Regions from separate parts of the Rossellomorea sp. FM04394 genome, predicted to be linked through region 1. Evidence: predicted binding sites of a transcription regulator. Region 1 holds the regulator's gene; each other region holds the start of a gene.

Region 1 (6,236 bases):
AGTTTTGCACCCATGTTTTCGAATGCATCTTCTAATTCAATTTCTTTTGCAATCGTTACACCATCATTTGTAATAAGTGGTGAACCGAACTTCTTCTCAAGTACCACGTTACGTCCTTTTGGTCCAAGAGTTACTTTTACTGCATTTGCTAATTGATCTACACCGCGAAGCATGGAACGGCGTGCTTCTTCGCTGAATTTAATATCTTTAGCCATTGATAAAGTCCTCCTCTTATTTAAATAGAATATTGTTTATATACGAAGTTTGATTATTCGCCAACTACAGCCAGAATATCGCTATCACGAAGGATCAAGTATTCTGTGCCTTGGTATTTCACTTCTGTACCAGCGTATTTAGAGAAAATGATTCGATCGCCGACAGCTACCTCAAGAGCAACGCGCTCACCGTTGTCAAGAATGCGACCAGTACCTACAGCCATCACTTTACCTTCTTGTGGCTTTTCCTTTGCGGAATCCGGTAGCACAATACCGCTTGCTGTTTTTTCTTCTGACTCAACTAGCTCGATAACGACGCGATCACCTAGTGGTTTTAACAAGTGAAACAACCTCCTTGAAATTATGTAAATGATATTTATTAGCACTCGCTTGTTGTGAGTGCTAACACAACTATTATATTAATTAATTCGTTTTCATTTTGCAAGAGTCCTGCTTAAAATTTTTTTCGTCATATTTCTCTTTTTTTCACACCCTCCTATACTATGCCTCCCCATACGTCTTTATTCTTAAATCGATTGAAGAGCAAACCCCTTAAATTTGAACACTTTCTCTTTTCTTAGTAGAATTGTACAGGAGTATGTTCAGGACGAATTATTAGTCCTTCATCTAACAGGTATTAAAGGAGATCAAACGTTGAAAAAACATTTCGGATTTATCTTAATTGCCTATATCGTAATGCAGCTTTCCAGTGTTGTCGGGATACCCCTTTTATTTAAGATTGGTGCTGATGTCCTTGCGATTCCAGAGCAGACATTACGAAATGTCGTTCCGGGATACTGGCTTGTGATCAGCTTTACATTAACTCTCCTCGTCGTCTGGGGCATTCTGAGAAAGAGCGAGACAAGCACCAATCTTGAACGTTCCGCACCAATGAATGCAGGAAGTTCAATTGTGTGGGCTATAGTGGGGATATTTATGGCGTTCATCGCTCAATCCATCGCAATACAAATTGAGTATGCGTTAGGGATCGAGATGGGATCTGAAAATACGCAAATGATTATCGGGATTATCGAAAAGGTACCGCTATCGATGATGGTCGCTGCGATCATTGGCCCTATATTAGAAGAGATTGTTTTCAGAAAGATTATCTTCGGTGTACTTTACGAGAAGATGAATTTCTTCTTCGCCGCGTTAATCAGTTCTGTTATCTTTGCCCTTGCTCATTTTGAGCCTGAGCATGTGATCTTGTACTCTGCAATGGGCTTTACGTTTGCGTTTCTATACGTCAAAACGAAGCGGATTCTGGTTCCAATATTTGCCCACGTTGCCATGAATACAACGGTCGTTCTAATGCAATCTATTTATAAGGATGAAATTGAAAAAATGATCAACGAAGCTGAACAAATACAAGGATTTATTGGAGGATTATTTCTATGAGGAGATCACCACTATTTTCAGGCGTGATCTATCTCCTTCTCGGTGTGCTCTTCACATACTTTGCTGTGCAAAATGTACAGGATGATGGTTGGGGATTTTTCACTTATATGCTCGTCTTTCTGGCAACCCTTGATTTTGGATCCGGGTTGCGGATGGTGATGCTGCATTTCAAGATCAAAAAGAAAATAGAGAATAAAAAATAAGGATTGATCATTTGATCAATCCTTATTTATATCCTCAAATTGTTCCATTTCAAGCTTTTGTTCTGCTTCTAAAACCTTCTTAAATCCGATCTTAGAGATCCAAATACTGATTTCATAAAGAAGAAGCAAAGGAACGGTTACCATTAAATGCGAGACGATGTCCGGCGGTGTAATAAAAGCCGCGACGACTAACAATATGAAGTACGCCACTTTTCTCATTTGTACCAGGAGCATCGGGGTAATAATCCCCAGGCGTGTCAGAAACAGCATTATAACCGGCAGTTGAAATAGAAAGCCGAATGGGATGGTTATTTGAAACAGGAAATGAAAGTATTCATTAATTCCAATTACTTGCTCGATATTCAGATTGGTGGATAAACCCATCATGAATTTCACGACATATGGAAACAAAATAAAATATGAAAATGACAATCCACCTAAGAAGAGAAGGACAGAAATCGGTATGTAACTGAGCGTTACCTTTCTCTCTTTCTCATATAAGCCTGGACTTACGAACGACCATACTTGATATAGAATGATGGGTGATGTCATGATGATCGCAATAAACATGATCATCTCCATATAGATTTTGAGAGGATCTGTGATCCTGAAAGCGTTCATGGTTAATTCTTTCGCTTCATCTGCGTGCTGCAAATATCGAATCAACGGCTCCGCAAGAAAAAAACTGACGATTACCGCTAACAAGAAGAAAACGACTACAAACATGAGTCGTTTTTGCAATTCTCCTATATGTTCATAGACTGTCATGTCTCTTTGACTTTGACTCATGGCGTTCATCCTACCCTACTTAGCTTTTTTACTAGTATCGTCCTCATCATCTGCTAAGCCCTTTGTTGCATTTTTAAATTCACGTAATGTATTACCAGCTGCTTTCCCTAACTCAGGCAATTTCTTTGGTCCGAAAATCAGTAAAGCAACAACCGTTATCAGTACAATACTACCTGCACCTAACATAATGAGACACCTCCTCTTTTACCATTCTATCATAACGTATATACGAATCATTTTCTATTCGGATATGATTCCATCTTGTGACATTTCCGTGTCATCCTCTGAATAATGCTTTAAGAAATATACCAGCGATTGAAGCTCAACTGCTAAATCAATATGATGCACGCGAATATGGTCCGGAACCGTCAATCTCGCAGGAGTGAAATTCAGGATCCCCTTAATATTAGAAGAAACCAATCGGTCTGTGATATTTTGAGCAGAAGATGCCGGAACCGTTAGAATGGCCACTTCAATATCATGCCCCTCAAGACGCTCTTCTAAATCATCTAAATGAAAAACGGGTACATCGCTGATTTGCGTCCCAACCTTCTTTTCATCCACTTCAAAAGCCATTTCAATCTTAGTATTATTATTTTTTATGAAATTATAATGAAGAAAAGCTGTACCGAGATTCCCTACTCCTATCAGTACAACCTTCGTAATGGCATCTTGATCTAATGTCTTACGAAAAAAGGATAAAAGGTAATTTACATTGTATCCATAACCCTTTTTCCCCAAAGCACCAAAATAAGAAAAATCTCTGCGTATCGTAGCAGAATCAACCTTCACCGCTTCACTCAATTCTTTCGATGAAACTCTCTGCTTTCCCGATGAGTACAGATTCTTAATAAAGCGATAATATAGCGGAAGGCGCTTAGCCGTTGCCTGTGGAATTTTCGTTGTATCCTGGTTCATATTGTATTCCCCCACATCTATTCAAAAACCTCTGATACCGCTTCCAAAATAGAAAGCATACAGAATTTAAAACTCTACTTCCCATCATACACTATATTTTATCCTAAGTGTACGAAGATTAATAGTCGATTTATTGCCGTTCCCCTCCATAATACGGTACACTAGCACTATGAAATAGAGGTGAAACGTCATGATTCTACTACAAGTGAATCAACTTACGAAAAACTTTGGTGCCGATAATATCCTATCAAATATTAAGCTTGAGATACAGACAAGAGATCGGGTGGCTCTCGTTGGACGCAACGGAGCAGGAAAATCGACTCTTCTAAAAATAATTGCAGGTCATCTCTCCTATGACTCCGGAGATATCACGAAACCAAAAGGGGTTTCCATTGGATACCTCGCGCAAAACACAGGCTTGGAATCAGAGCTTTCGATTTGGTCAGAAATGCTGACCGTATTCGAAGAATTACAAACTCAGGAAAAACAATTAAGACAACTTGAGAAACAAATGGCCGATCCTTCTGTTTATGAACAAGAAGATTTATATCAACGGGTATTAAAGGAATATGATGAGCTTCAAGTACGCTTCAAAGATTCCGGCGGCTATCAATATGAAGCCGATATTCGTTCTGTCCTTCATGGATTGAATTTTGCCGACTTTGATTATGAAACGAAGATCTCTACTTTAAGCGGTGGTCAGAAAACCCGTCTGGCACTTGGTAAGCTTCTATTGACCAAGCCGGACATCCTTATTCTTGATGAGCCTACCAACCACCTTGATATTGAGACTTTATCGTGGCTTGAGACGTACCTTCAAAGCTATGAAGGTGCTGTCCTGATCGTTTCCCATGATCGTTACTTCTTGGATAGCGTCGTCAATCAAGTGTATGAAATTTCACGAAATCGAAGCAAAAAATACTTGGGTAACTACAGTAAATACCTTGAACAGAAAGCAGAAGACTACGAGAAGGATCTCAAGATGTTCGAGCGCCAGCAACAGGAAGTCGCCAAACTCGAAGACTTTATCCAACGAAATATCGCCCGTGCTTCTACTACCAAAATGGCCCAAAGCCGCAGAAAAAAACTGGAACGAATGGATATAATGGATAAACCGCTGGGAGATGAGAAATCTGCCAACTTCGCTTTTCAAATTGATCGTCCAAGCGGGAATGATGTTCTTCACGTCCAAGATCTGACCATCGGATATGGTAAAGCCGAACAGATTTCATCTCACATCGATTTCTCTATAAAAAAGGGAGACAGCATCGCTCTTGTTGGTCCTAACGGTATCGGTAAGTCTACCCTATTGAAAACATTAGTGAATAAACTCCATCCTCTTGAAGGTGGGTTTAAATTTGGTTCAAATGTTTCGATTAGTTATTACGATCAAGAACAAGCTGAACTCTCTTCCAATAAGACCGTTTTAAATGAGCTGTGGGACGAGTACCCGATGAAAATGGAAAAAGAAATCAGAACCGTACTCGGAAACTTTTTATTCTCAGGGGAAGATGTCTTAAAGCCTGTTTCCACACTTAGCGGTGGAGAGAAAGCTCGACTCGCTCTCTCCAAACTTATGATGGAAAAAGGGAATGTCCTCATCCTGGACGAACCGACAAACCATCTTGACTTGGACAGTAAAGAAGTATTGGAGAATGCCTTGATTGACTATCCAGGAACGATCCTTTTTGTGTCTCATGACCGTTATTTCATCAATCGCATCGCTACAAAGGTTGTTGAACTTTCCAGGAAGGGATCAACAGAATATCTTGGCGATTATGATTATTATATAGAAAAATTGCAACAGCAGGAAGAACTGGCAGCACTCGAGCAGATGGAGCAAGGGCAACCTGTTTCACAAGGTACCATTCAAAAGCAATCTCATAAAATCGATAAAGAAGCAAAAAAACTTGAGCGTCAACGAAGAAGAAGAGTCGACGAAATTGAAAACCAAATGGAAATCCTGGAAGAAAATATTCAAGAAAAAGAAGACCTCCTTTGCGACCCGGAGATCTTTCAAGATCATGAAAAAGTCCAAGATATCAATGAAGCACTGACAAAAGAAAAAGAAGAGCTTGAATCTCTATTGGAAGAATGGACAGAACTAGAAGAACTTCTTCAAGGAGAACAATAATCCACAGGGTTGGGGATAAGTATTCAAACATCTTGCTCCCCGCCCTTTTCTTATTCCACATCATTATCCACAATCAAAATCCTAAACAACCGTTATTCACACAACTTTTCCACATTATCCACATTCAAAACCTGAATTATCCACAGTCGATTGTATGGAATAGGCTATTTTTCCCATCCCTTTTTCACATAATGTACACAACTTATACAAAGTTATTAACAACTTATCCACAAACTGTTGATAAAACGTATGTTCGTTCCTTTTTCTTTTCTTGCTACCTTTTTTGCTATAAGTTAACCACAAGATATTCACATGTTCCTCCGTCTATTAACAACTTGTAAATAACAGTTCTACAAAGAGAAAAAGCTTAAACGAAGTTAACGTTTAAGCTTTCACTATTAAAAATTCTCTATATCAAGCCCGGGATGTGCATTCATATCCATGCCGCCTCTTTTTCCTTGTTCGAATAAAACCGTTCCTGCCGCTGCAATCATAGCGGCATTATCTGTACAAAGGGATAACGGCGGGATGACCAGCTCAGCTTCTATTTCTTCAAACGCATCATTAAGAGCTCCCCGT
Region 2 (6,236 bases), 2.1 Mb from region 1:
TCCCTCTCCTATCAATCTTTCCGAACCCAAGTTGCCAGAAAAATATGATAAAATAGATTGAATGTTAAAAAGGGGGCTTTTAAAAAATGAAAGAATCAATACTAGAGACAAAAGATCAATTTCATGATTATGTTAAAAAAATGTCGGCCTACAACGAAGCACTTGGTTTGATGTTCTGGGATTTACGGACCGGCGCTCCAAAGAATGGTGCAGAACAACGGTCTGAAGTCATAGGGATGCTTTCCTCTGAGCTGTTTGAAATGTCCACTTCCAATGAAATGGCAGCTTACTTAGCAAAACTCACTCCAGTATTGAATCAGTTGGATGAGATGACACAAAAATTATTGGAAGAGTGTCAAAAAGAGTATGATCGGAATAAAAAAATTCCTGCCTCTGAATACAGGGAGTATGTAGTGTTACAGTCGAAAGCAGAAGGTGTCTGGGAAGAGGCAAAAGAAAAAGCGGATTTCACCATGTTTCAGCCTTATTTAGAAAAACTGGTGGCATTCACAAAACGATTTATTGATTATTGGGGCTACGAAGATAATAAATATAATACGTTACTGGATATGTATGAGCCAGGTGTAACGGTAGAAGTGTTAGATAAAGTATTTGGTGATCTACGGGATCAAATAGTCCCACTAGTACATAAAATTTCCGATTCGGAAAATAAGCCGAAAACCGATTTCCTTTTTGAACACTTTCCAAAGGCTAAGCAAAAGGAATTCAGTTTAAAGATTCTTGAACAAATGGGATATGATTTCAACTCAGGAAGACTTGATGAAACGGTCCATCCGTTTGCGATTGGTTTAAACCCTGGTGACGTAAGGGTAACAACTAAATATGACGAGAAGGATTGGAGAACAGCTGTGTTCGGAACGATCCATGAAGGAGGACATGCTCTTTATGAGCAAAACATTTCAAAAAAGCTGATGGGCACACCGCTATGTACGGGCACGTCCATGGGAATCCATGAATCACAATCCCTGTTTTATGAAAATTTCGTAGGTAGGGATCATTCTTTCTGGAAGCAGAATTATTCATTACTGAAAGAATACTCGATGGGCCAGTTTGATGCTGTTGACCTGGACGATTTCTATCGGGCGATCAATGAATCGAAGCCTTCATTAATACGGATCGAAGCCGATGAATTAACGTATGCTCTACATATCATCATCCGTTATGAAATTGAAAAAGGATTATTTAATGATGAGATGGAAGTGAAGGATCTTCCTGAAATCTGGAATCAGAAATATGAAGAGTATTTAGGTGTCCGTCCTTCCCATAATGGTGAAGGTGTCCTCCAGGATGTTCATTGGGCAGGTGGAAGCTTCGGTTACTTTCCGTCATATGCATTAGGATATATGTACGCGGCACAGTTTAAACGTGCCATGTTACACGATCTTCCACATTATGAAGAGCTGTTGGAAAAGGGGGATCTTGCTCCCATCAGAGAATGGATGACGACGAACGTCCATCAGTGGGGCAAGATGAAGAAACCGCTTGAAATCATCAGGGAGGTTACCGGAGAAGGGCTTAATGCCCAATACTTGGCCGAGTATTTAACGGAGAAGTATTCAAAGGTGTATTCCTTGAATTAAACACTGGAGGCAAAATCATGGAAATTAATGTTGCATCGCTAGAGGATAAATTGCTTGTTGGAATAGGCTGGACAGGCCCATATGGAAGAGGTTCCGAGATTCCGAGACTATTCACTAAGTTTCAACAGATGATCCCATCCATTCACCACATCAATGGAGATGAATGCATATACGCACCTTTCCATGACAGAGCGACTGATTTTACGTATTACTGTACCGTAGAGGTTGATCGTGTGGAAAAGCTTCCACCGGGATTAGTGGAGCTGTCACTCCCTGCCGGTGAGTATGCCCACGCTCTTTATGAAGGCCTGTCAACGGAAGTTGAGCAAGCTTACTTCGCCATCTTTAACTGGATTAAAGAAAATGGGTTTGAAAAAGATTACTCCAGACTGAGTGTCGAAAAGTATCTATCTCAGGATAGGGAAATCAACGAAACGGAAGATAAACGGAAATTAGAGTTGTTTGTTCCAATTAAAGAGAAATAGAGAAGAGGCTGCTTCGTGTGAAGCAGCCTCTTATTATGCTTGTCGGGCCTGCCCAAGCCGCCTGCGCTTTTCTGATTGTCCAGCTCCGGCGGCTAGTCCCTCGAGGTCATAAGCCAAACCAACCAAAAAGGCAAAGAGCGCCTTTCCGGTTGGTTCGTCTTATGCTTGTCGGGCCTGCCCAAGCCGCCTGCGCTTTTCTTTTTACCACAGACGATAGCCCTTGGATGCAGGAGGTGCATTTTGAATCATGTCGATGAATGGAACGGTGTAGGCGATAAGAATGAGAGCTGCTAGGATAGTTAACCAAATCCTCCAATTTTCAAGAGCCATCGGAGTTCTCTCAGCTGCTTCAGCCTTTTCACCCACCGGGAATTCTTCTTCTCCTTTAGGTGCGAAGAATGCTAGGTTGATAAAGATATATAGAACCAATATGATCCCGATAAAGAGAATGGTTCCCCCAATGGCTTGTGCGACTTGATACGGAATCCAAGCAAGGGCTTGCGGTGCATCCCCATAAGTTGAAAAAGAAGATCGTCTTGGTGCGCCCAGTAAGCCGACGATATGCATGGCACCTGACATGATGCCCATTCCTATAGACCAAACAATGGCTTGCACAATTGCCAGTTTGTTCATTGCTTTCGTTAAGACGCGTCCTGTTAAATGAGGGACGAGCCAATAGGCAATACCGAAAAACGTTAATACAACAGAAGTTGCCAAAGTTAAGTGAAAATGACCGGTAACCCAAATGGTATTATGAACGACCTGGTTCATCTGGTTTGAGGCATTGATTAATCCCCCAGCTCCCGCTGGGATAAAGGCTACCATTCCAATAAATGGTACGGTAAAGCGGGCATCTCCCCATGGTAACTTCTTAAACCATCCAAACAATCCGGTAGCCCCTTTGGATCTGCCGTACATTTCAAAGGTAGCGAACAGAGAAAATGCAGTCATCAAGGAAGGTATGACAACCATAAAGGTTAGGACTACCTGTAAAAATTTCCAATACGCGTCGATTCCCGGCTCCACTAATTGGTGATGAAAACCTACAGGAATAGAGAATAGGAGAAACAAAATAAAGGAAAGTCTGGCTAACGAATCTGAAAATATTTTTCCACCGATGATCTTTGGAATAATGACATACCATGCCATATAGGCAGGCAGCAGCCAAAAATATACAAGGGGATGACCGAAATACCAGAATAAAGTTCTACTTACGAGTACATCCACCCGATCAACAAGGCCAAGAGACCAAGGAAGGAGCTGGAATAAAACGGTTCCTGCCACCCCAATGGTTGCGACAATCCATAAGACGGTATTGATGATGGCCATGAATGTTAAGAGAGGGCTTGGCAGTCCAGGGTTTTCTTTCCGCCAGCTTATATATTTGATGATCATGCCGGTCCCGCCTAACCAGCTTCCCACTACGACGAAGGTCAATCCTAAGTAGAATATCCAGTGTGCCTGCAGGGGGGCATAGAAAGTATACAGTACAGTTGCTTCATTTAATAGAATCATAACAGCGGCCATGATTGTGCCGATAAGCATGACCCAGAATCCTAACCAGCCTAACAAACGGGATTTCCCGGAATAGGCTCCGGATGTTCGGGAGATGGAAGCGTGCTGGAATCCAAGGATAAAGAAAGTGGTTAATACCAATCCCAATAATACGCCGTGAACCGTTAAGACCTGGTAATAACCTATCCCTGCAGGTAATATGAATTTTCCTGATCTTACTAACACTTGTAATAATCCAGCCAATCCACCTAGCGCCAATGCGATAAAGCCAACATAAATATGTGCCATCGCCAAAGTAGCATCTTTTTTCTCAATTTGAACAAATCGTTTCATTTTAGTCCACCACCTTAATCATAGATTTCATTGTGTGATGACCCACACCACAATATTCATTACAGACAACGAGAAATTCCCCTGTCTTATCAAGGGTTGTTGTATATTCACTAACAAACCCGGGTTCAAGCATCATATTAATATTTGTCCCTGCGACTTCAAATCCGTGAACAACGTCTTTTGTTGTGGCTATGATTTTCAGTGTAGATCCTTTAGGTAATTCAATTTCCCCGGGTGTGTAGAGAAATGCAGATGCCACAAACACTAACTCGTAATCCCAAGCCTTTCCTTCTACCTTCTTCAAACCAGGTTCGTTAAACGGCGAGGTTTTATCCACTCGCTCGGGATTGACGTATGCTTTCGCGCTTGGAGGTTGATGTCCTTGATGAAAAGCACTGATGCCTAAAATAATTAAAAATATAATAAGAGACCCTGTTCCTAACGTTAACCACCATTTTTCATAACGATGCATGTGCATGTTAACCACTCCTTCAGAATTAAAAACGATTGATAAATAGTAAGAATACTCCCAGCCAAGTAAGGACTAGAAAACCACCTAGGAACAGAACCGATGTGAAAGTTCCTTTGAGTGAAGTAGACTCTTCGACCTTAACCTCGGTTTTTTGGTGTAATTCCGTTTTCACCATATATCTCATTCCTTCCATTCATTGGATGATTGATTTCGTTATCACTATCATAAGGGTGTAAACCCTTATGAATCTGTGATAAATGTCACAGGTTACGAGAAATATTGTGAAATAAATGTGAAATCAGTTACATAATAGGTCTTTCAACCGGTTCATTTGTCGGAGCGATATGCATAGAGTATAGGAATGATAATAAAGAGGAGGAGGATATTTCGTGGAAAAATTTTATTGTAAGCATTGCTGTCAGATCTTTTCAGAGAAAACGGTTTGTCCTCAATGTCAACTTCACGTAGATTCGAAAATCCAGATTCATGTCCAGAACCAGGAGGACAAGAAGAAAACTTATTAAACCGTAAACCTTTAGCAGTCAAAGTGACTGTGTTAATATATAGAAGATTCAAATAATGGGTAGGGTGGTGTGAAGATGTATTTACCTTCATTTTCATTAAAAGATAAGCTTGCTGTTGTCACTGGTGCCGGGCGTGGAATTGGACGAGCTCTCAGTATAGGTTTAGCAGAATCAGGAGCCGATGTTGTTCTTCTGTCAAGGACGAGGGGCGATTTAGAAGAAACGGCCAGTGAAATTGAAAAGCTGGGAAGAAGGGCTTATATAATCCCGACAGATGTGACATCACGGGAGGAAATTCAAAAAGCGATTGCTTACATAGAAAATCAAAAACGTTCCATTGATATTTTAATTAATAATGCAGGTATGAATATCCGTTCCAGCGCCCTGGAGGTTACGGATGAAGAATGGGGAACGATCATGGATACAAATTTGAAATCTGCTTTTATGATGAGTCAGGAAGCAGGTAAACATATGAAGGAGAAGAATCAGGGGAAAATCATTAACATAGCTTCTGTAGCCGGTCATGTAGCTTTACGAACGGGGGTTGTGTACGCTTCAACGAAAGCAGCCATGATTCAAATGACGAAGGTTTTAGCCTTGGAATGGGGAAAATACAATATTAATGTGAATAGTATCGGACCCTGGTATTTTAAAACGCCCTTAACGAAAGAGCTATTGCAAAACGAAGAATATGTAAATGATATTTTGGCCGTAACCCCCTTAAAAAGAATCGGCGAATTGGAAGAACTAGTAGGCCCTGCTGTTTTCCTTTCCTCTGATGCCTCGAATTATGTTACGGGCCAAACCCTTTTTGTAGACGGCGGGATGACGATTCAAGGTTTTTAAACTTCCGTACAAGAAAGAGCTAACCTTTGCGGGTTAGCTCTTTCTTGTATGGTGACGTGTTTATCCCCCACAAGAGGCACCAATGGATATTCCTTTCGTAATGAAGACCTATTCAGATTGATTAGAAGGGTTATACATAATCTCGATACATGTTTTGTGGTTTTTTGGAAATGCTACCCTTACATGGAATTGTAAGGAGTGTAGATGAATGCCGAAAATTGTTTCAGTTGAAACCGAGATTCCACCTGTGAAGATTACACAAAAAGAAGCGGCAGAATTTGCGAAACAATTGTTTTCGACAAGCTTTAAGAATATCGGACGTCTTCTCACTGTGTTTGAAAATGGTGAAATAGACAGCCGCTATTTCGTAAAAGACCTCGAATGGTTTTCCAGGGAGCATACCTTTCAAGAAAAAAATGATGAATTTATTCACCACGCAGTTGAACTGGGCAGCAGGGTC
Region 3 (6,236 bases), 1.0 Mb from region 1:
GATCTTAAATATCCCTTGTACGCCTCTTTTTTGAGCGGTGAGATTCGACTCTCCACCTTCTAAGGAAAAAGCAGGATCCTCCCACAGCAATGAAATTGCCTCATCAAAGTTCTTCACGAGTTTACTTGATAGAGTCCGTTCCCTCACCTCTTCATAAATCTTGATCTCTTGACCTATGTGCCGGGCTATTCCTTCAACGGTTTCCACGGCTCTTTTGTACGGACTGGAACATACTGCATCAATCTTTTCCTTCTTTAATAGTTCCGTTACATGCTTAGCATCCACCTTTCCCCTCTCAGATAGGGGCCTGGTTAATTCGTCGGGGGTGTATTCCGAGTGAGCATGCCTCACCAGATACAGTTGTGTTATTGCCAATTTCATTCACTCCTCCTTCTTGCCACAAAAAAAAGAGCTGTCATGCAAACAGCTACCCTTATTTCCACACCACGTCCAATTGGCCGGCATAAAATGTTATCGCCTTTTTATAAGGTTCAATGGTGGGATCTTGTGATGATTCTCCAATGCAGTTGAGCAGCAGCTCCATTGCTTGACTGTGTTTGTTCAAATTGTAGAGGGTCATGGCATAAAAGACCGTCATCGCTTTATTTTCAGGGAATCGTCGGATTCCTTTCTCGAACACGGATTTACTTTTTTCATACTCGCCCAATGTCCGATATGTACTACCCAATCCAAGATAGGCGCCTTGTAAATCTTTATCATCCAGTCCCATTTGAATCGAATTCTCGTAATAAGGAACGGCTTTGCTTTCGAGTCCCATTTTGTCATGGGTCCATGCACATTGGTAATGCAGAAAACCATTATCTGGGTCTCCCTGAATCAATCGCTTCCACCTTTCAATGGAAGCTGCGCATTCTCCCGACTCTCTCAATGCAATGGCTTCTTCTATTTTTCTATTCATCTTAAAGTCTCCCATTTATTCGGGAATGAACTCCATCAGCCAGGAATCATGATGTTCCCCTTCATGAAGCTCATGCTCCCGCAGTATTCTCGCTTTACAGTATCCACATTTCTCATAGCATCGGATTGCCCTGGTGTTCCAGGTCATAGGATCCACCACAAGGCGGTGGACCCCCTCTTTCTTGAGCAAGTACTCTACTACAGTTCGAATGAGTTGCGTCCCTATTCCCCGGTTCCAATATGTCGCTTCTCCGATGAATTGATCCGTACCGTAGATCACTTCATCTAAATTCGAGTAACCATACCGGATCATTGTTTCTTCATCGAGCTGGTAATACTGGAGATACCCGATTTCATTCCCCTTAAACTCAACCAGACAACCTGAGACGTCCCTTTCTTCAAGGAATTTCTCCTCCACCAGCTGAAGGGTGAAGGGGCGGTCCCTCCCTTCATAAAACTCCAGTACTTCGGGATCCTGCAACCACCTTGCCAACGTGTATTTATCCCCCTCCACTAAAGGACGGATAAATAAGTCCCCACTCCTGACATTCATACACACACCTCCCATAACTCTCATCTTCCTCTATACATTCATCACACATCAGAAAAAACCCTTTTTTCTTTGAGGGACAAGTCACCTGGGTAAGTCTTTGTATTTGACAATATTGTGAATTAATTCACAATTAAGTATGTTATGCTATATTTCAGAGTAGAATATCAATGTGTTTCATGTTATGATTTGGTTGTGAATTACTTCACAATGTACTGACCAAATATCTTTCAACTCTCATTTCATTCTTTAAAAACTTAACATTGCTATGAATCATACTAACAAAAAACTGATGAATAGGTGATGACGTATGACAATCAAATGCACAAACAAAGTAGCTTTAATCGGTACAGGATTTGTAGGTTCAAGTTATGCCTTTGCTCTCCTAAATCAAGGAATCGCACATGAACTTGTAATGATTGATTTGAATAAGGAGAAAGCTGACGGAGACGCACGTGATTTAAACCATGGTCTTGCTTTCGCTTCCCCTATGAAAATATCTGCAGGAGATTACAGTGATTGTAAGGATGCTGACCTGGTCGTGATTACTGCAGGAGCGAATCAGCAGCCTGGCGAAACCCGTCTGGACCTGGTGGAAAAGAACGTGAAAATCTTCAAAAATATTGTAGACTCTGTCATGGATAGTGGATTCAACGGCATTTTCCTTGTGGCGACGAATCCAGTCGACATCTTAACGTATGCAACGTGGAAATTTTCCGGCCTGCCGAAAGAAAGAGTCATCGGATCAGGAACGATTCTCGACACAGCCAGACTTCGTTACTTAGTAGGAGAGCACTTTGATATTGATACACGGAATATTCACGCCTATATTATGGGAGAGCACGGCGACACGGAATTTCCCGTTTGGAGCCACACAACTGTAGGAGCAAGTCATCTAAGTGAGTTAATTGACCTCCACAGGGATGACGTGCAGAAACAGCTCGATGACATATTCATCAATGTTAGGGACGCAGCCTATCACATCATTGAACGGAAAGGCGCAACCTATTATGGCATTGCCATGGGCCTTGCCAGGATTACCAAAGCGGTCTTTAACAATGAAAATAGCATTTTAACCGTTTCCGCCCTCCTTGAAGGGGAGTATCATCAAGACGATATCTACATCGGTGTTCCTGCGATTATTAATCGTGAGGGCATCAGGAAAGTCGTCGAGCTTCCATTAAATGATAAAGAAAAAGCTCAATTCTCTCACTCAGCCGAAACACTCAAACATGTGATGAAAAAAGCGATGGAGACTTGATTCATTCCCTTAGCTAACTTAATAGACACGCACGCCCACCCAACCTCCTCATAAGATAAAGAGAATTCTTTATGAGGAGGTTCTTCTATGTACGATCACAGACAATTATTCCCTGGTTTTCCTGGCGGAGGAGGAGGAGGCTTTCCCGGTTTCCCTGGAGGTGGCCAAGGTTCAGGTGGCGGCTTTCCCGGTTTTCCTGGTGGAGGACAAGGCGCCCCGAGCTCTCCACCACCTGCAGGCGGACAAAATCAACCACCACCCGGACCACCACCGAACTTCCAACCGCAAAAAACGGTGATGCAAGGAACCCAAGGTGGACCTAGTGTCTTTGCAGTAGATCCAGGTGCCATCAGGAGATGTTTATTCAGGTACACTTATATTTGGTTAAGAAGAGATGCTTTCTGGTTCTATCCTGTCTTTGTCGGACGCCGTTCCATTGCCGGATGGAGATGGATCGGATTCACATGGGTTTACTTCGGTATCGACTTGGATAAAATTGAATCCTTTACGTGCGTGTAGGACTGCGCATGTATTCATATCCATACTATAGGACCGGCAACACCAAAGGGACGATTACTGTAACAGGTGAGCATACACTTTATGTAGATCCTGATCAAGCCATTGTCTCTATCGGCGTTGTCACTAAAGATGAAGAGCTTGAAACGGCCCAAAGCCAGAACCAGCAACAATCGAGTAAAGTCATTCAATCCCTGTTAAACAATGGAGTGTCACAAAAGGATATCCAAACCTCCACCTATCAAGTGTTCCCACAGTACAACTATGAGGACGGGAAGCAGATTTTCTCAGGATATGAGGTTCGCCAAGTATTCCGCATTACCATTCAGGACATTGAAAAAGTCGGGACAATTATTGATGATGCTATAAAGAGCGGTGCGAATCGTGTAGAAAACATTTCATTTGTCAATTCAAATCCCATCGAATCCTATCAACAGGCCCTTGCTATCGCTTATCAAAAGGCCTATCAAAAAGCACTCACACTATCCAGCCAATCGGGGCAGCAGCTCAATCCCCACCCAAAGTCCATCACAGAGCAATCAAGCCCAATCGTCACCCCCTTTATGACCACCGGGTTTGTGAAAGCCGCTGAAGAAAGTACAGCCGTCCAACCAGGACAAATTGCCGTCACAGCCATCCTGACAGTAGAATTTCACAGCAGCTAAACAATAAACTGCCAAAGCAGATCACTGCTTTGGCAGTTTGAATAAAGTGAAGGTGGACGGACCTTCAGGCTTTGTGTTTTATAAGAAGGGTTCTTCTTTTATGTATCAAAAACCTCTTCCCCCATGAAAATAGTAAAGAGCCCATCCCCAAAACGAATGAGCTCTCCCTATCCTATCGACCAAACTTCAACTCAGGATTCACCACATGTGCTGCAACTTTTTCAGCAGACACAACCACTTCATCGTCACTCATCATTCGAACCCCATGCTCTACATAAGCAGGCAAGAAAGTCATTCCCGTTAAGTTGGCAGTAGCCTGTAGTGGTTTCAGCAGTTCACTCATTGAGTAGTGATTAAAGCCTCCTGATCGGTAAGCTCCGCCCGGACCACCGGTTGAAGTCACGACTAAGAATTCTTTTCCGTGAAGCTTCGTCCCCTCTGCCCCATAAGCCCATCCATATTCTAACACCTTATCCTGCCATTCTTTTAACATCGCCGGTGTGCTGTACCAGAAGAATGGAAATTGGAAGACGATTCGGTCAAATTCTAATAAAAGATTTTGTTCTCTCTTAACATCAATGTTCATGTTCGGATATTCTTTATATAAGTAATGCACAGTAACGTTCTCTTCCTTTTCCAAACGTTCTGACCAGGATTTGTTCATTCTTGATTCTTTTAAATCTGGATGTCCTACTAAAACTAGTGTTTTCAATTCAATCACTCCTTATTTGTATGTACAAATAATATCATCGTTTGTTTGTACATACAAATATATAGTTAAAAAAATTTTATTTTTTATTTTCCAATATCGAATTTGCTTCGTTCACATCTCGCGTCAGCTTCCGAGCCTGTTCCTCACCCATGATTTCAGCATAGCGTTTAAACAGGTTCTTCCAGCACTGAGAAATGTCATCCTGCATGCTATAGCCTTTATCCGTCAGGGCAATGATTGCTAGCTTTCCCTTGTTTTTTCGTGTAACAAGTCCCTTCATTTCTAATTTATCTACAAATCGGGTACTTGTTGAAGGAGCGATATTTAAAGCTCCACTAAGCTCTTTTTGTGTTAAACCGTCTTTATCCTTTAAGGTCATCAACAAAAATGCATAAGTGGGAGACAAACCGATTGGAGCAAACTCTTCCTCCGCCATCTTGTTCATCATTCTTGCCAAGTGATTGGCAGAGAAATAGAGACAGTTACAGAATTGATCTTCCACTTCCTCGACCTCCGTTTATGTTTGTATGTACAAACTACATCAGTCATGAGTATTTGTCAATGGTTTCCACTCTACTCACCCAGGGAATTCGATTTACGGCTGCATGCTTCCATTGCCGTTAAAATGGCTCCTTTAAAATTATTTTTCTCCAGAGCTGACACTGCTTCTATCGTTGCTCCGCCCGGTGAACAAACGGCATCCTTCAGTTCCCCTGGATGAGTGCCGGTTTCCAGGACCATTTTCGCCGCTCCAAGTACAGCCTGTGATGCCAGCTGGTAGGCTAGATTTCTCGGGATGCCCTCGAGAACGGCTCCATCAGCGAGTGCTTCTATAAACATAAATACATAGGCAGGAGATGATCCGCTAACAGCAGGAATGGCATTCATCAAGCCTTCTTCCACTTTCTCAGCCTTTCCGAAGCTTTCTAAAATAGCTCGCACAGCTTGGAGATCCACTTCTTTTACTTCATCATTCACACAATAGGCTGTCATGCCTTCCCCGACAAGAGACGGTGTATTAGGCATGGTCCGGACGATTTTCATCGATTTAGAAAGCTGATTCTCCATCCATTCAATCGTGATTCCCGCTGCAATGGTAATGACGATGGCATCCTCTTTCAAGGAATCCTTTATCGATTCGATAATGCTTTGATATTGGTCAGGTTTCACTGATAAAAACACAATGTCTGAAAAGGCTGCTACGCTTTTATTATCACTCGTAACACCTACTCCAAATTCGTCTGCTACTTTTTCCAGCGTCTCTTCGGTTCTAGCACTTGCTTTGACCGAACGTTTATCAACTAAACCGGACTGCAATATTCCACCCATGATCGCTTGTGCCATATTTCCACACCCTATAAATCCAATGGTTTTATCCATTTTTCCACCTCTTCAGTTTGTATGTAAACAGTCTTTAGCATCATACCAAATTTATCTCCACATATAAAATGAACGGCATTTAAAAAGGCTCAAAGGAGAAATCCTTCAAACCTTTCCATCATTCCACCAGCTTCCCGCAATGGGGACAAAGAGATTTTTGATAATTCTTTGGAATCTTCCTGTGACAATGATTGCATGTCTTCACATACACAGGCTGATCAAATAAATCCTCAG
Region 4 (6,236 bases), 460 kb from region 1:
GGCCATGAGCACGAGCGATACCGTCACCGATTTGGATAACTGTACCTACATCGCTTACTTTCATCTCAGACTGATAGTTTTCAATTTGCTTTTTTATCAGCGCGCTGATTTCTTCCGCCTTGATGCTCATGAATTTCACCCCTCATTTATACGAAAGTTAACGAACAAGTTCACGCTCAAGACGATCTAACTTACCGGCAAGTGTTCCGTCATAAATACGGTTGCCGATACGGACCTTAAGTCCGCCAAGTATGTTCTCGTCTATCACATTCTCAATTCTTAATGATTGTTTACCAATTTTCTTAGCAAAAGAAGCTGAGATTGCTGTCTTCTCATCTTCTGTTAAAGCACGTACGGAGTACACCTTTGCTTCTGCAATCCCTCTAGCTTCATTAGATAGCTCGATGAATGCATCGACAACGCCCACTACCTGATCTTCACGATGACGATCAGTCATAAGAAGCAGTGTATTCAATACTGGAACTGAAACAGCAGAGAACGCTTCTTTCAACATTTCTTTCTTCTTATCCGTCGAAAACTTCGGATTTTCCAAAAGAATGCTTAATTCTTTATTTTGGATAAAAACGGATTTCACTGCACGAAGCTCTTGTTCAATCGCTTCTAATTGATTGTGTTCTTTGGCAATATCGAAAAGAGCTAACGCATAGCGTTTTGCGACTGTAGAGTAGCTCATCGCTCTTCTCCTGCCTCTTTAATATAATCGTTGATTAACTTCTGTTGATCTTGAACAGAAAGTTCTTTTTCAATGACTTTCGATGCAATCAGAACAGATAGTGAAGCAACCTGCTCGCGTAATGCTGCCATCGCTTGTTCTTTCTGCGTCTCGATTTCACGTTTCGCAGATTCTTTCAAGCGCTCAGATTCCTGACGAGCCGCGATGATGATTTGTTCACGTTGCTCATCGCCCTGCTTTTTAGAGTTCTCGATCATCGCTTGCGCTTCTTGACGAGCCTCTTTTAAAAGTTGACGCTGTTCTTCTAAGCTCTTATTTGCTTCTAGACGGCTTTGTTCAGCCGCTTCTATTTCGCCTGCAATGTGATTCTCACGCTCTTGCATGATGCCCATCAAAGGACCCCAGGCAAACTTCTTCAGTAACGCAAGAAGGATAAGGAACATAGCAAGCTGGAATACGATATCTCCACCTGTGAAGCCGCCACCAGCTCCAAGGACTAATGCGTTTGTAAGCACGAGGTTTCACTCCCTTCAAGAGTCAATGCCTTCCATAAAGAAAGCTTTACAATAACGGCAAACGCCGTATCATTCATAGTCAAATGTTCATAAGTACTAAACATAAAGGAATGGCGAAGGTTCTTATCGAATGATCTTCGCCATCTTGAACTTTCAGTTACTATTATTGACCCATTACGATGAATGCGATAACTACTGCGATGATAGGAATCGCCTCTACTAACGCAACCCCGATGAACATTGTAGTTTGAAGCATTCCACGAGCTTCCGGTTGACGAGCCATACCTTCTACCGTACGTGAAACAATAAGACCGTTACCAATACCTGCACCTAGTGCTGCTAAACCGATTGCAATTGCTGCTGCTAAAAGACCCATTCTGAATTTCCTCCTTTAAATGTATGAAAAAATGTTTTGAGTAGTTTTGTTCAATTTTGAACAGGGTATATATTAATGGTCGTGGCTGACTTTGTGAGCCATATAAACCATCGTTAACATAACGAAAATAAATGATTGGATTGCGCCGACAAAGATTGAGAAGCCTTGCCATACAATCGTCGGGATGATGGCACCCAGTAATCCGGCTGCTCCCATGTGTGCCAGGCTCCCTACCAGTAAAGTAAGCAGGATTTCCCCAGCGTAGATGTTACCGTAAAGACGAAGACCAAGCGTTAGTGTGTTGGCAAATTCTTCAATGATCTTCAGCGGGAATAAGAACGACATAGGTCTGAAGAAGTCTTTACCGTATTCACCGAAGCCTTTCATCTTGATCGCATAATAGTGTGTCAACACAACGACCATAACTGCAAGGGTCATCGTGATAACTGGATCCGCTGTTGGTGACTTCCACCATAATTCGTGGTCAATGACTACCGAAAACGGAAGCCCTAACATGTTCGATACGAAAATGTACATGAGTAAAGTAAGTCCAAGGAGATGGAAACGACCACCTGTTTTCCAATCCATATTACTTTTCACGATATTTTTGACAAAGTCCATGACCCATTCCATAAAGTTTTGCACTCCGGTCGGTTTCATGGCCAGTCTACGAGTTGACAGAACGGCGATGAGGAATACAACGGCACTTGCCACTGTGATCATCAGTACGTTCGCCAGGTTAAAAGTTAACCCTAGAAACTCGGCTGTAGGATTTTCATGATGCAATGAAATTCACCTCTCTTCCCCGCTATTTATGAGCTAAAAGCTGCTGAATAAAATAATCTATCATAATGACAAGGTATATTGTCATTAATCCCATAATGACGCTCAGGAGATGAAAATGTTCAGGATATTCCGTTGCAATGATCACTGCAAAGGCTGCACCTGCCATTCTTGAGAAGGTCCCTAAAGATCGAACCTTTTGACCAGCTTCTACTGCATCACCGAATCGCACGGTTCTCCTCATGATCAGCCAGTGACTAAACAGACTGATGCCTGTCCCCAAAATAAGCCCAAGGAAAATAGACTGATAGGAAGTAAAACCCCAACCGAGGACGTAAAAGGAAAGGAGGAAAAATATGTACTTACGATGCCTGTTAAACACTTGCTGAAGTTCTGGCATTTACATTAATCTCCCGAATTGAAATGTTGGACTGTACGGAGCATGGTGTAGATTCCTGTTGCGAGCCCAAGGAGTAGTCCAATAATTAAGAAAAGTGGTGTGGTGTTCCATATTCCATCTAACCATCTCCCGCCGAAGATCCCTATTAAGATAGAACCAACAAGCTGGGAAAGAATAGCAGAATACAAGACCATCGATTGATACGGGCGTCGATCATTTTGACGCATTTTTTTCATCTCCACACATGTGATTTAGTGGAAAATCATTAACACTGTACAAATGATGAAAAACCGTTTTCATACGGGCTCAACCCTTGTGAAAACCTTATCATTTTATACCCTTTGTAAGCATACAATAGGGCTTTATCTATGTCAATGCGTTCAAGTTAAAAAGTTCACAACCTATCCACGCGTTCCCAAATTGTTCACATTTTCAACACATTTACAGAAAAGCGGAGGCGGGTTGGTCAGGCCCGACAAGCACAACTGGGAAATCCCTAAAGGCGCTCTTTGCCTTTTGGGATTTTTCAGTTGTGACCTCGAGGGACTACCCGCCGGAGCTGGACATATCGAAAAGCGGAGCCGACTGGTCAGGCCCGACGAGCATAAGATGAATATGCCGGAAAGGCGTTCTTTGCCTTTTTGGCATATTTAGCTTATGACCTCGAGGGACTAGAAGGCGCAGCTGGACATGTCGAAAAGCGGAGGCGGGTTGGTTGGAGGCGACAAGCATAAGGCGAACTTACCGGAAAGGCGCTCTTTGCCTTTTTGGTCAATTTAGCTTATGACCTCGAGCCCCAAGCCCCCGCAGCTGGACATGTCGAAAAGCGGAGATCGTTTGGTATGAGGCGACAAGCATTTTCGCTTAAAAAACCCGACAAACGTACCTCTTTCGCCCCCAGTTGATAACTTTATTAACAAATCCATAGATTCTATTTTCACATGCCCCTTCATTATATAGAAGATTCTATTTATGAGTAACCCTTGAATTTAATGTAAATACTTCCAACTAAATTACAATGGTTTTTTTGGGTTATATAAATATGAAAGCCGGATTATCACGTGTCGATAATCCGGCTTTCTTATTTGCTTCAAATTATTTCGTACCGTATAAGCGATCTCCCGCGTCCCCTAAACCAGGAACGATGTATCCTTTTTCATTCAGCTTCTCATCAAGAGCCGCGATGAAGATATCAACGTCAGGGTGCGCTTCCTTGATTGCGTCTACCCCTTCAGGACAGGCAACAAGGCACATGAATTTGATGCTTACCGCGCCGCGTTTTTTTAAAGAGTTGATAGCTTCAACAGCAGATCCGCCTGTTGCAAGCATCGGATCGACTAAGATGAAGTCACGCTCTTCCACATCACTTGGTAGCTTTACGTAATATTCAATCGGTTTAAGAGTCTCCGGGTCACGATATAAACCAACGTGGCCAACTTTTGCAGCCGGGATCAGTTTAAGAATTCCATCTACCATGCCAAGGCCGGCACGCAGAATTGGAACAATTCCTAATTTTTTACCTGCAAGAGTCTTGGCCTTTGCGTTGCTTACCGGCGTTTCTACATCAATATCCTCTAATGGTAAATCGCGGGTGATTTCAAACGCCATTAGTGTTGCTACTTCATCAACAAGTTCACGAAATTCCTTCGTACCTGTTTGTTTATCACGAATAAACGTTAATTTGTGTTGGATTAACGGATGATCAAATACATATACTTTGCCCATTCGACTCTCTCCTTTAAGTTCGATTTTATGTAAAAATAGTTTGTCCACTTCATTTACACCTCAGACTATTGTACATAAAAGACAATTTAAGAGCAACAAGAGATGGGAAGTGTAATGGAATCGTTAGAAATCATCCGGGGTGCATGAGAATGAACATGTAAGCTGGTGTGATTGCCGGTGGTTTTTGGTTAATTATGTTAATCGGCTGGATTTTTATGAAAAGCCGCTGGATTATCGCGAATAACGGCCGGATTACCATTTAAGTCGGCCCTCACCCCCAGTATTTAGAGCTTAAAACCGATAAATAATCTACTTTTCTACTAAAAAACCTCTCCACCAGGGAGGTCCGTCCCTAGTGAAGAGGTCAACATCTATTATCTTTCTGGATATAATTCAAATTTGCTTGTCAGGTCGATGACGCGTTTGCGTGCTTCTTCCAGTTTCGCTTCATCTTCATGGTTTTTAAGAGTCAATGCCATGATTGAAGCAATTTCGTCCATGTCTTCGAGCCCGAAGCCTCTTGATGTAACAGCTGCCGTACCGATACGGACACCGCTTGTTACGAATGGGCTTTCCGGATCGAACGGAATCGTGTTTTTGTTTACTGTGATACCAATCTCATCAAGTACTTTCTCTGCGATTTTTCCAGTCAGTCCTAGTGAGCGCAGGTCGATAAGTAATAGATGATTATCTGATCCACCTGATACAAGGTTGATTCCTTCTTTAACAAGACCTTCACCTAAACGGTTGGCATTGTCGATGATGTTTTGCGCATAGTCTTTGAAAGAATCCTGAAGCGCTTCACCGAAAGCAACAGCTTTAGCTGAGATCACGTGCATAAGTGGCCCGCCTTGAATTCCAGGGAAAATAGACTTGTCTATTTTCTTAGCAAACTCTTCTTTACATAGAATCATTCCGCCACGAGGTCCACGTAATGTTTTGTGAGTCGTTGTTGTCACGAAGTCTGCATAAGGAACCGGGTTCTGATGAAGACCAGCTGCTACAAGACCAGCGATGTGAGCCATATCCACCATTAGGTAGGCTCCCACTTCGTCTGCGATTTCACGGAATTTAGCGAAATCGATCGCTCTTGGGTATGCACTTGCTCCAGCTACAATCAGCTTAGGCTTGTGCTCTAATGCTTTTTGTCTAACATCTTCATAATTGATAAGATGCTTTTCTTCATCCACACCATACTCTACGAAATTATATTGAATACCACTGAAGTTGACGGCACTTCCGTGAGTCAGATGTCCACCATGAGATAAGTTCATTCCAAGAACCGTGTCACCTTGTTCGAGGATCGTGAAGTAGACTGCCATATTGGCTTGTGCTCCTGAGTGAGGCTGAACGTTTACATGCTCAGCTCCAAAAAGTTCCTTTGCACGATCGCGAGCTAAATTCTCAGCTACATCGACATGCTCACAGCCACCATAATAGCGACGACCTGGGTACCCCTCTGCATACTTGTTTGTCAGAACGGAGCCTTGTGCTTCCATAACCGCTTCACTGACAAAGTTTTCAGATGCAATTAACTCGATTTTCGTTCGTTGACGCTCTAATTCATCTTGAATCGCTGCATAAATTTCCGGATCTTGCTTGGCAATCTTACTCATACATATCCCCCTTTAATTCATAGGCCCAACTGCTCTAGGTGCCTCATTGATTCATTCAATCTCATTCTAACACGATTCAGCAAAACGCGAAATAAAAACCTCTAGTCAAAACGTAATGTTCGTGTTT

What was found. The regulator Rex, encoded in region 1, represses fermentation and respiration genes when NADH is low (regulators of the CRP and FNR family bind a similar motif). The targets are predictions, from matches to a motif close to TTGTGAAATATTTCACAA.
Region 2: a site for Rex is predicted at 4,655-4,672, ahead of ACCB35_RS13385 (cytochrome c oxidase subunit II). Genes of this name have one in related genera too.
Region 3: a site for Rex is predicted at 1,662-1,679, ahead of ACCB35_RS06580 (L-lactate dehydrogenase). Genes of this name have one in related genera too.
Region 4: a site for Rex is predicted at 3,151-3,168, ahead of ACCB35_RS21375 (AtpZ/AtpI family protein). Genes of this name have one in related genera too.

What each region holds. Positions count from the first base shown of each region.
Region 1 is NZ_CP168654.1:264,724-270,959, reverse strand. Features, by position in the region: gene groL (chaperonin GroEL) at 1-215, opposite strand, end outside; gene groES (co-chaperone GroES) at 269-556, opposite strand; gene ACCB35_RS01525 (lysostaphin resistance A-like protein) at 870-1,613, shown strand; gene ACCB35_RS01520 (YdiK family protein) at 1,610-1,816, shown strand; gene tatC (twin-arginine translocase subunit TatC) at 1,832-2,605, opposite strand; gene ACCB35_RS01510 (twin-arginine translocase TatA/TatE family subunit) at 2,621-2,791, opposite strand; gene ACCB35_RS01505 (redox-sensing transcriptional repressor Rex) at 2,846-3,523, opposite strand; gene ACCB35_RS01500 (ABC-F family ATP-binding cassette domain-containing protein) at 3,714-5,657, shown strand; gene tsaD (tRNA (adenosine(37)-N6)-threonylcarbamoyltransferase complex transferase subunit TsaD) at 6,056-6,236, opposite strand, start outside.
Region 2 is NZ_CP168654.1:2,650,196-2,656,431, reverse strand. Features, by position in the region: gene ACCB35_RS13400 (carboxypeptidase M32) at 87-1,601, shown strand; gene ACCB35_RS13395 (GyrI-like domain-containing protein) at 1,619-2,086, shown strand; gene ACCB35_RS13390 (b(o/a)3-type cytochrome-c oxidase subunit 1) at 2,288-3,934, opposite strand; gene ACCB35_RS13385 (cytochrome c oxidase subunit II) at 3,936-4,412, opposite strand; gene ACCB35_RS13380 (SDR family NAD(P)-dependent oxidoreductase) at 5,006-5,776, shown strand; gene ACCB35_RS13375 (type III polyketide synthase) at 5,985-6,236, shown strand, end outside.
Region 3 is NZ_CP168654.1:1,303,559-1,309,794, reverse strand. Features, by position in the region: gene ACCB35_RS06595 (histidine phosphatase family protein) at 1-381, opposite strand, end outside; gene ACCB35_RS06590 (tetratricopeptide repeat protein) at 434-919, opposite strand; gene ACCB35_RS06585 (GNAT family N-acetyltransferase) at 935-1,471, opposite strand; gene ACCB35_RS06580 (L-lactate dehydrogenase) at 1,779-2,729, shown strand; gene ACCB35_RS06575 (hypothetical protein) at 2,817-3,248, shown strand; gene ACCB35_RS06570 (SIMPL domain-containing protein) at 3,257-3,910, shown strand; gene ACCB35_RS06565 (NAD(P)H-dependent oxidoreductase) at 4,083-4,622, opposite strand; gene ACCB35_RS06560 (MarR family winged helix-turn-helix transcriptional regulator) at 4,699-5,124, opposite strand; gene proC (pyrroline-5-carboxylate reductase) at 5,196-6,002, opposite strand.
Region 4 is NZ_CP168654.1:4,274,296-4,280,531, forward strand. Features, by position in the region: gene atpA (F0F1 ATP synthase subunit alpha) at 1-130, opposite strand, end outside; gene ACCB35_RS21350 (F0F1 ATP synthase subunit delta) at 158-694, opposite strand; gene ACCB35_RS21355 (F0F1 ATP synthase subunit B) at 691-1,209, opposite strand; gene atpE (F0F1 ATP synthase subunit C) at 1,373-1,585, opposite strand; gene atpB (F0F1 ATP synthase subunit A) at 1,658-2,371, opposite strand; gene ACCB35_RS21370 (ATP synthase subunit I) at 2,394-2,768, opposite strand; gene ACCB35_RS21375 (AtpZ/AtpI family protein) at 2,774-2,995, opposite strand; gene upp (uracil phosphoribosyltransferase) at 3,864-4,493, opposite strand; gene glyA (serine hydroxymethyltransferase) at 4,868-6,109, opposite strand.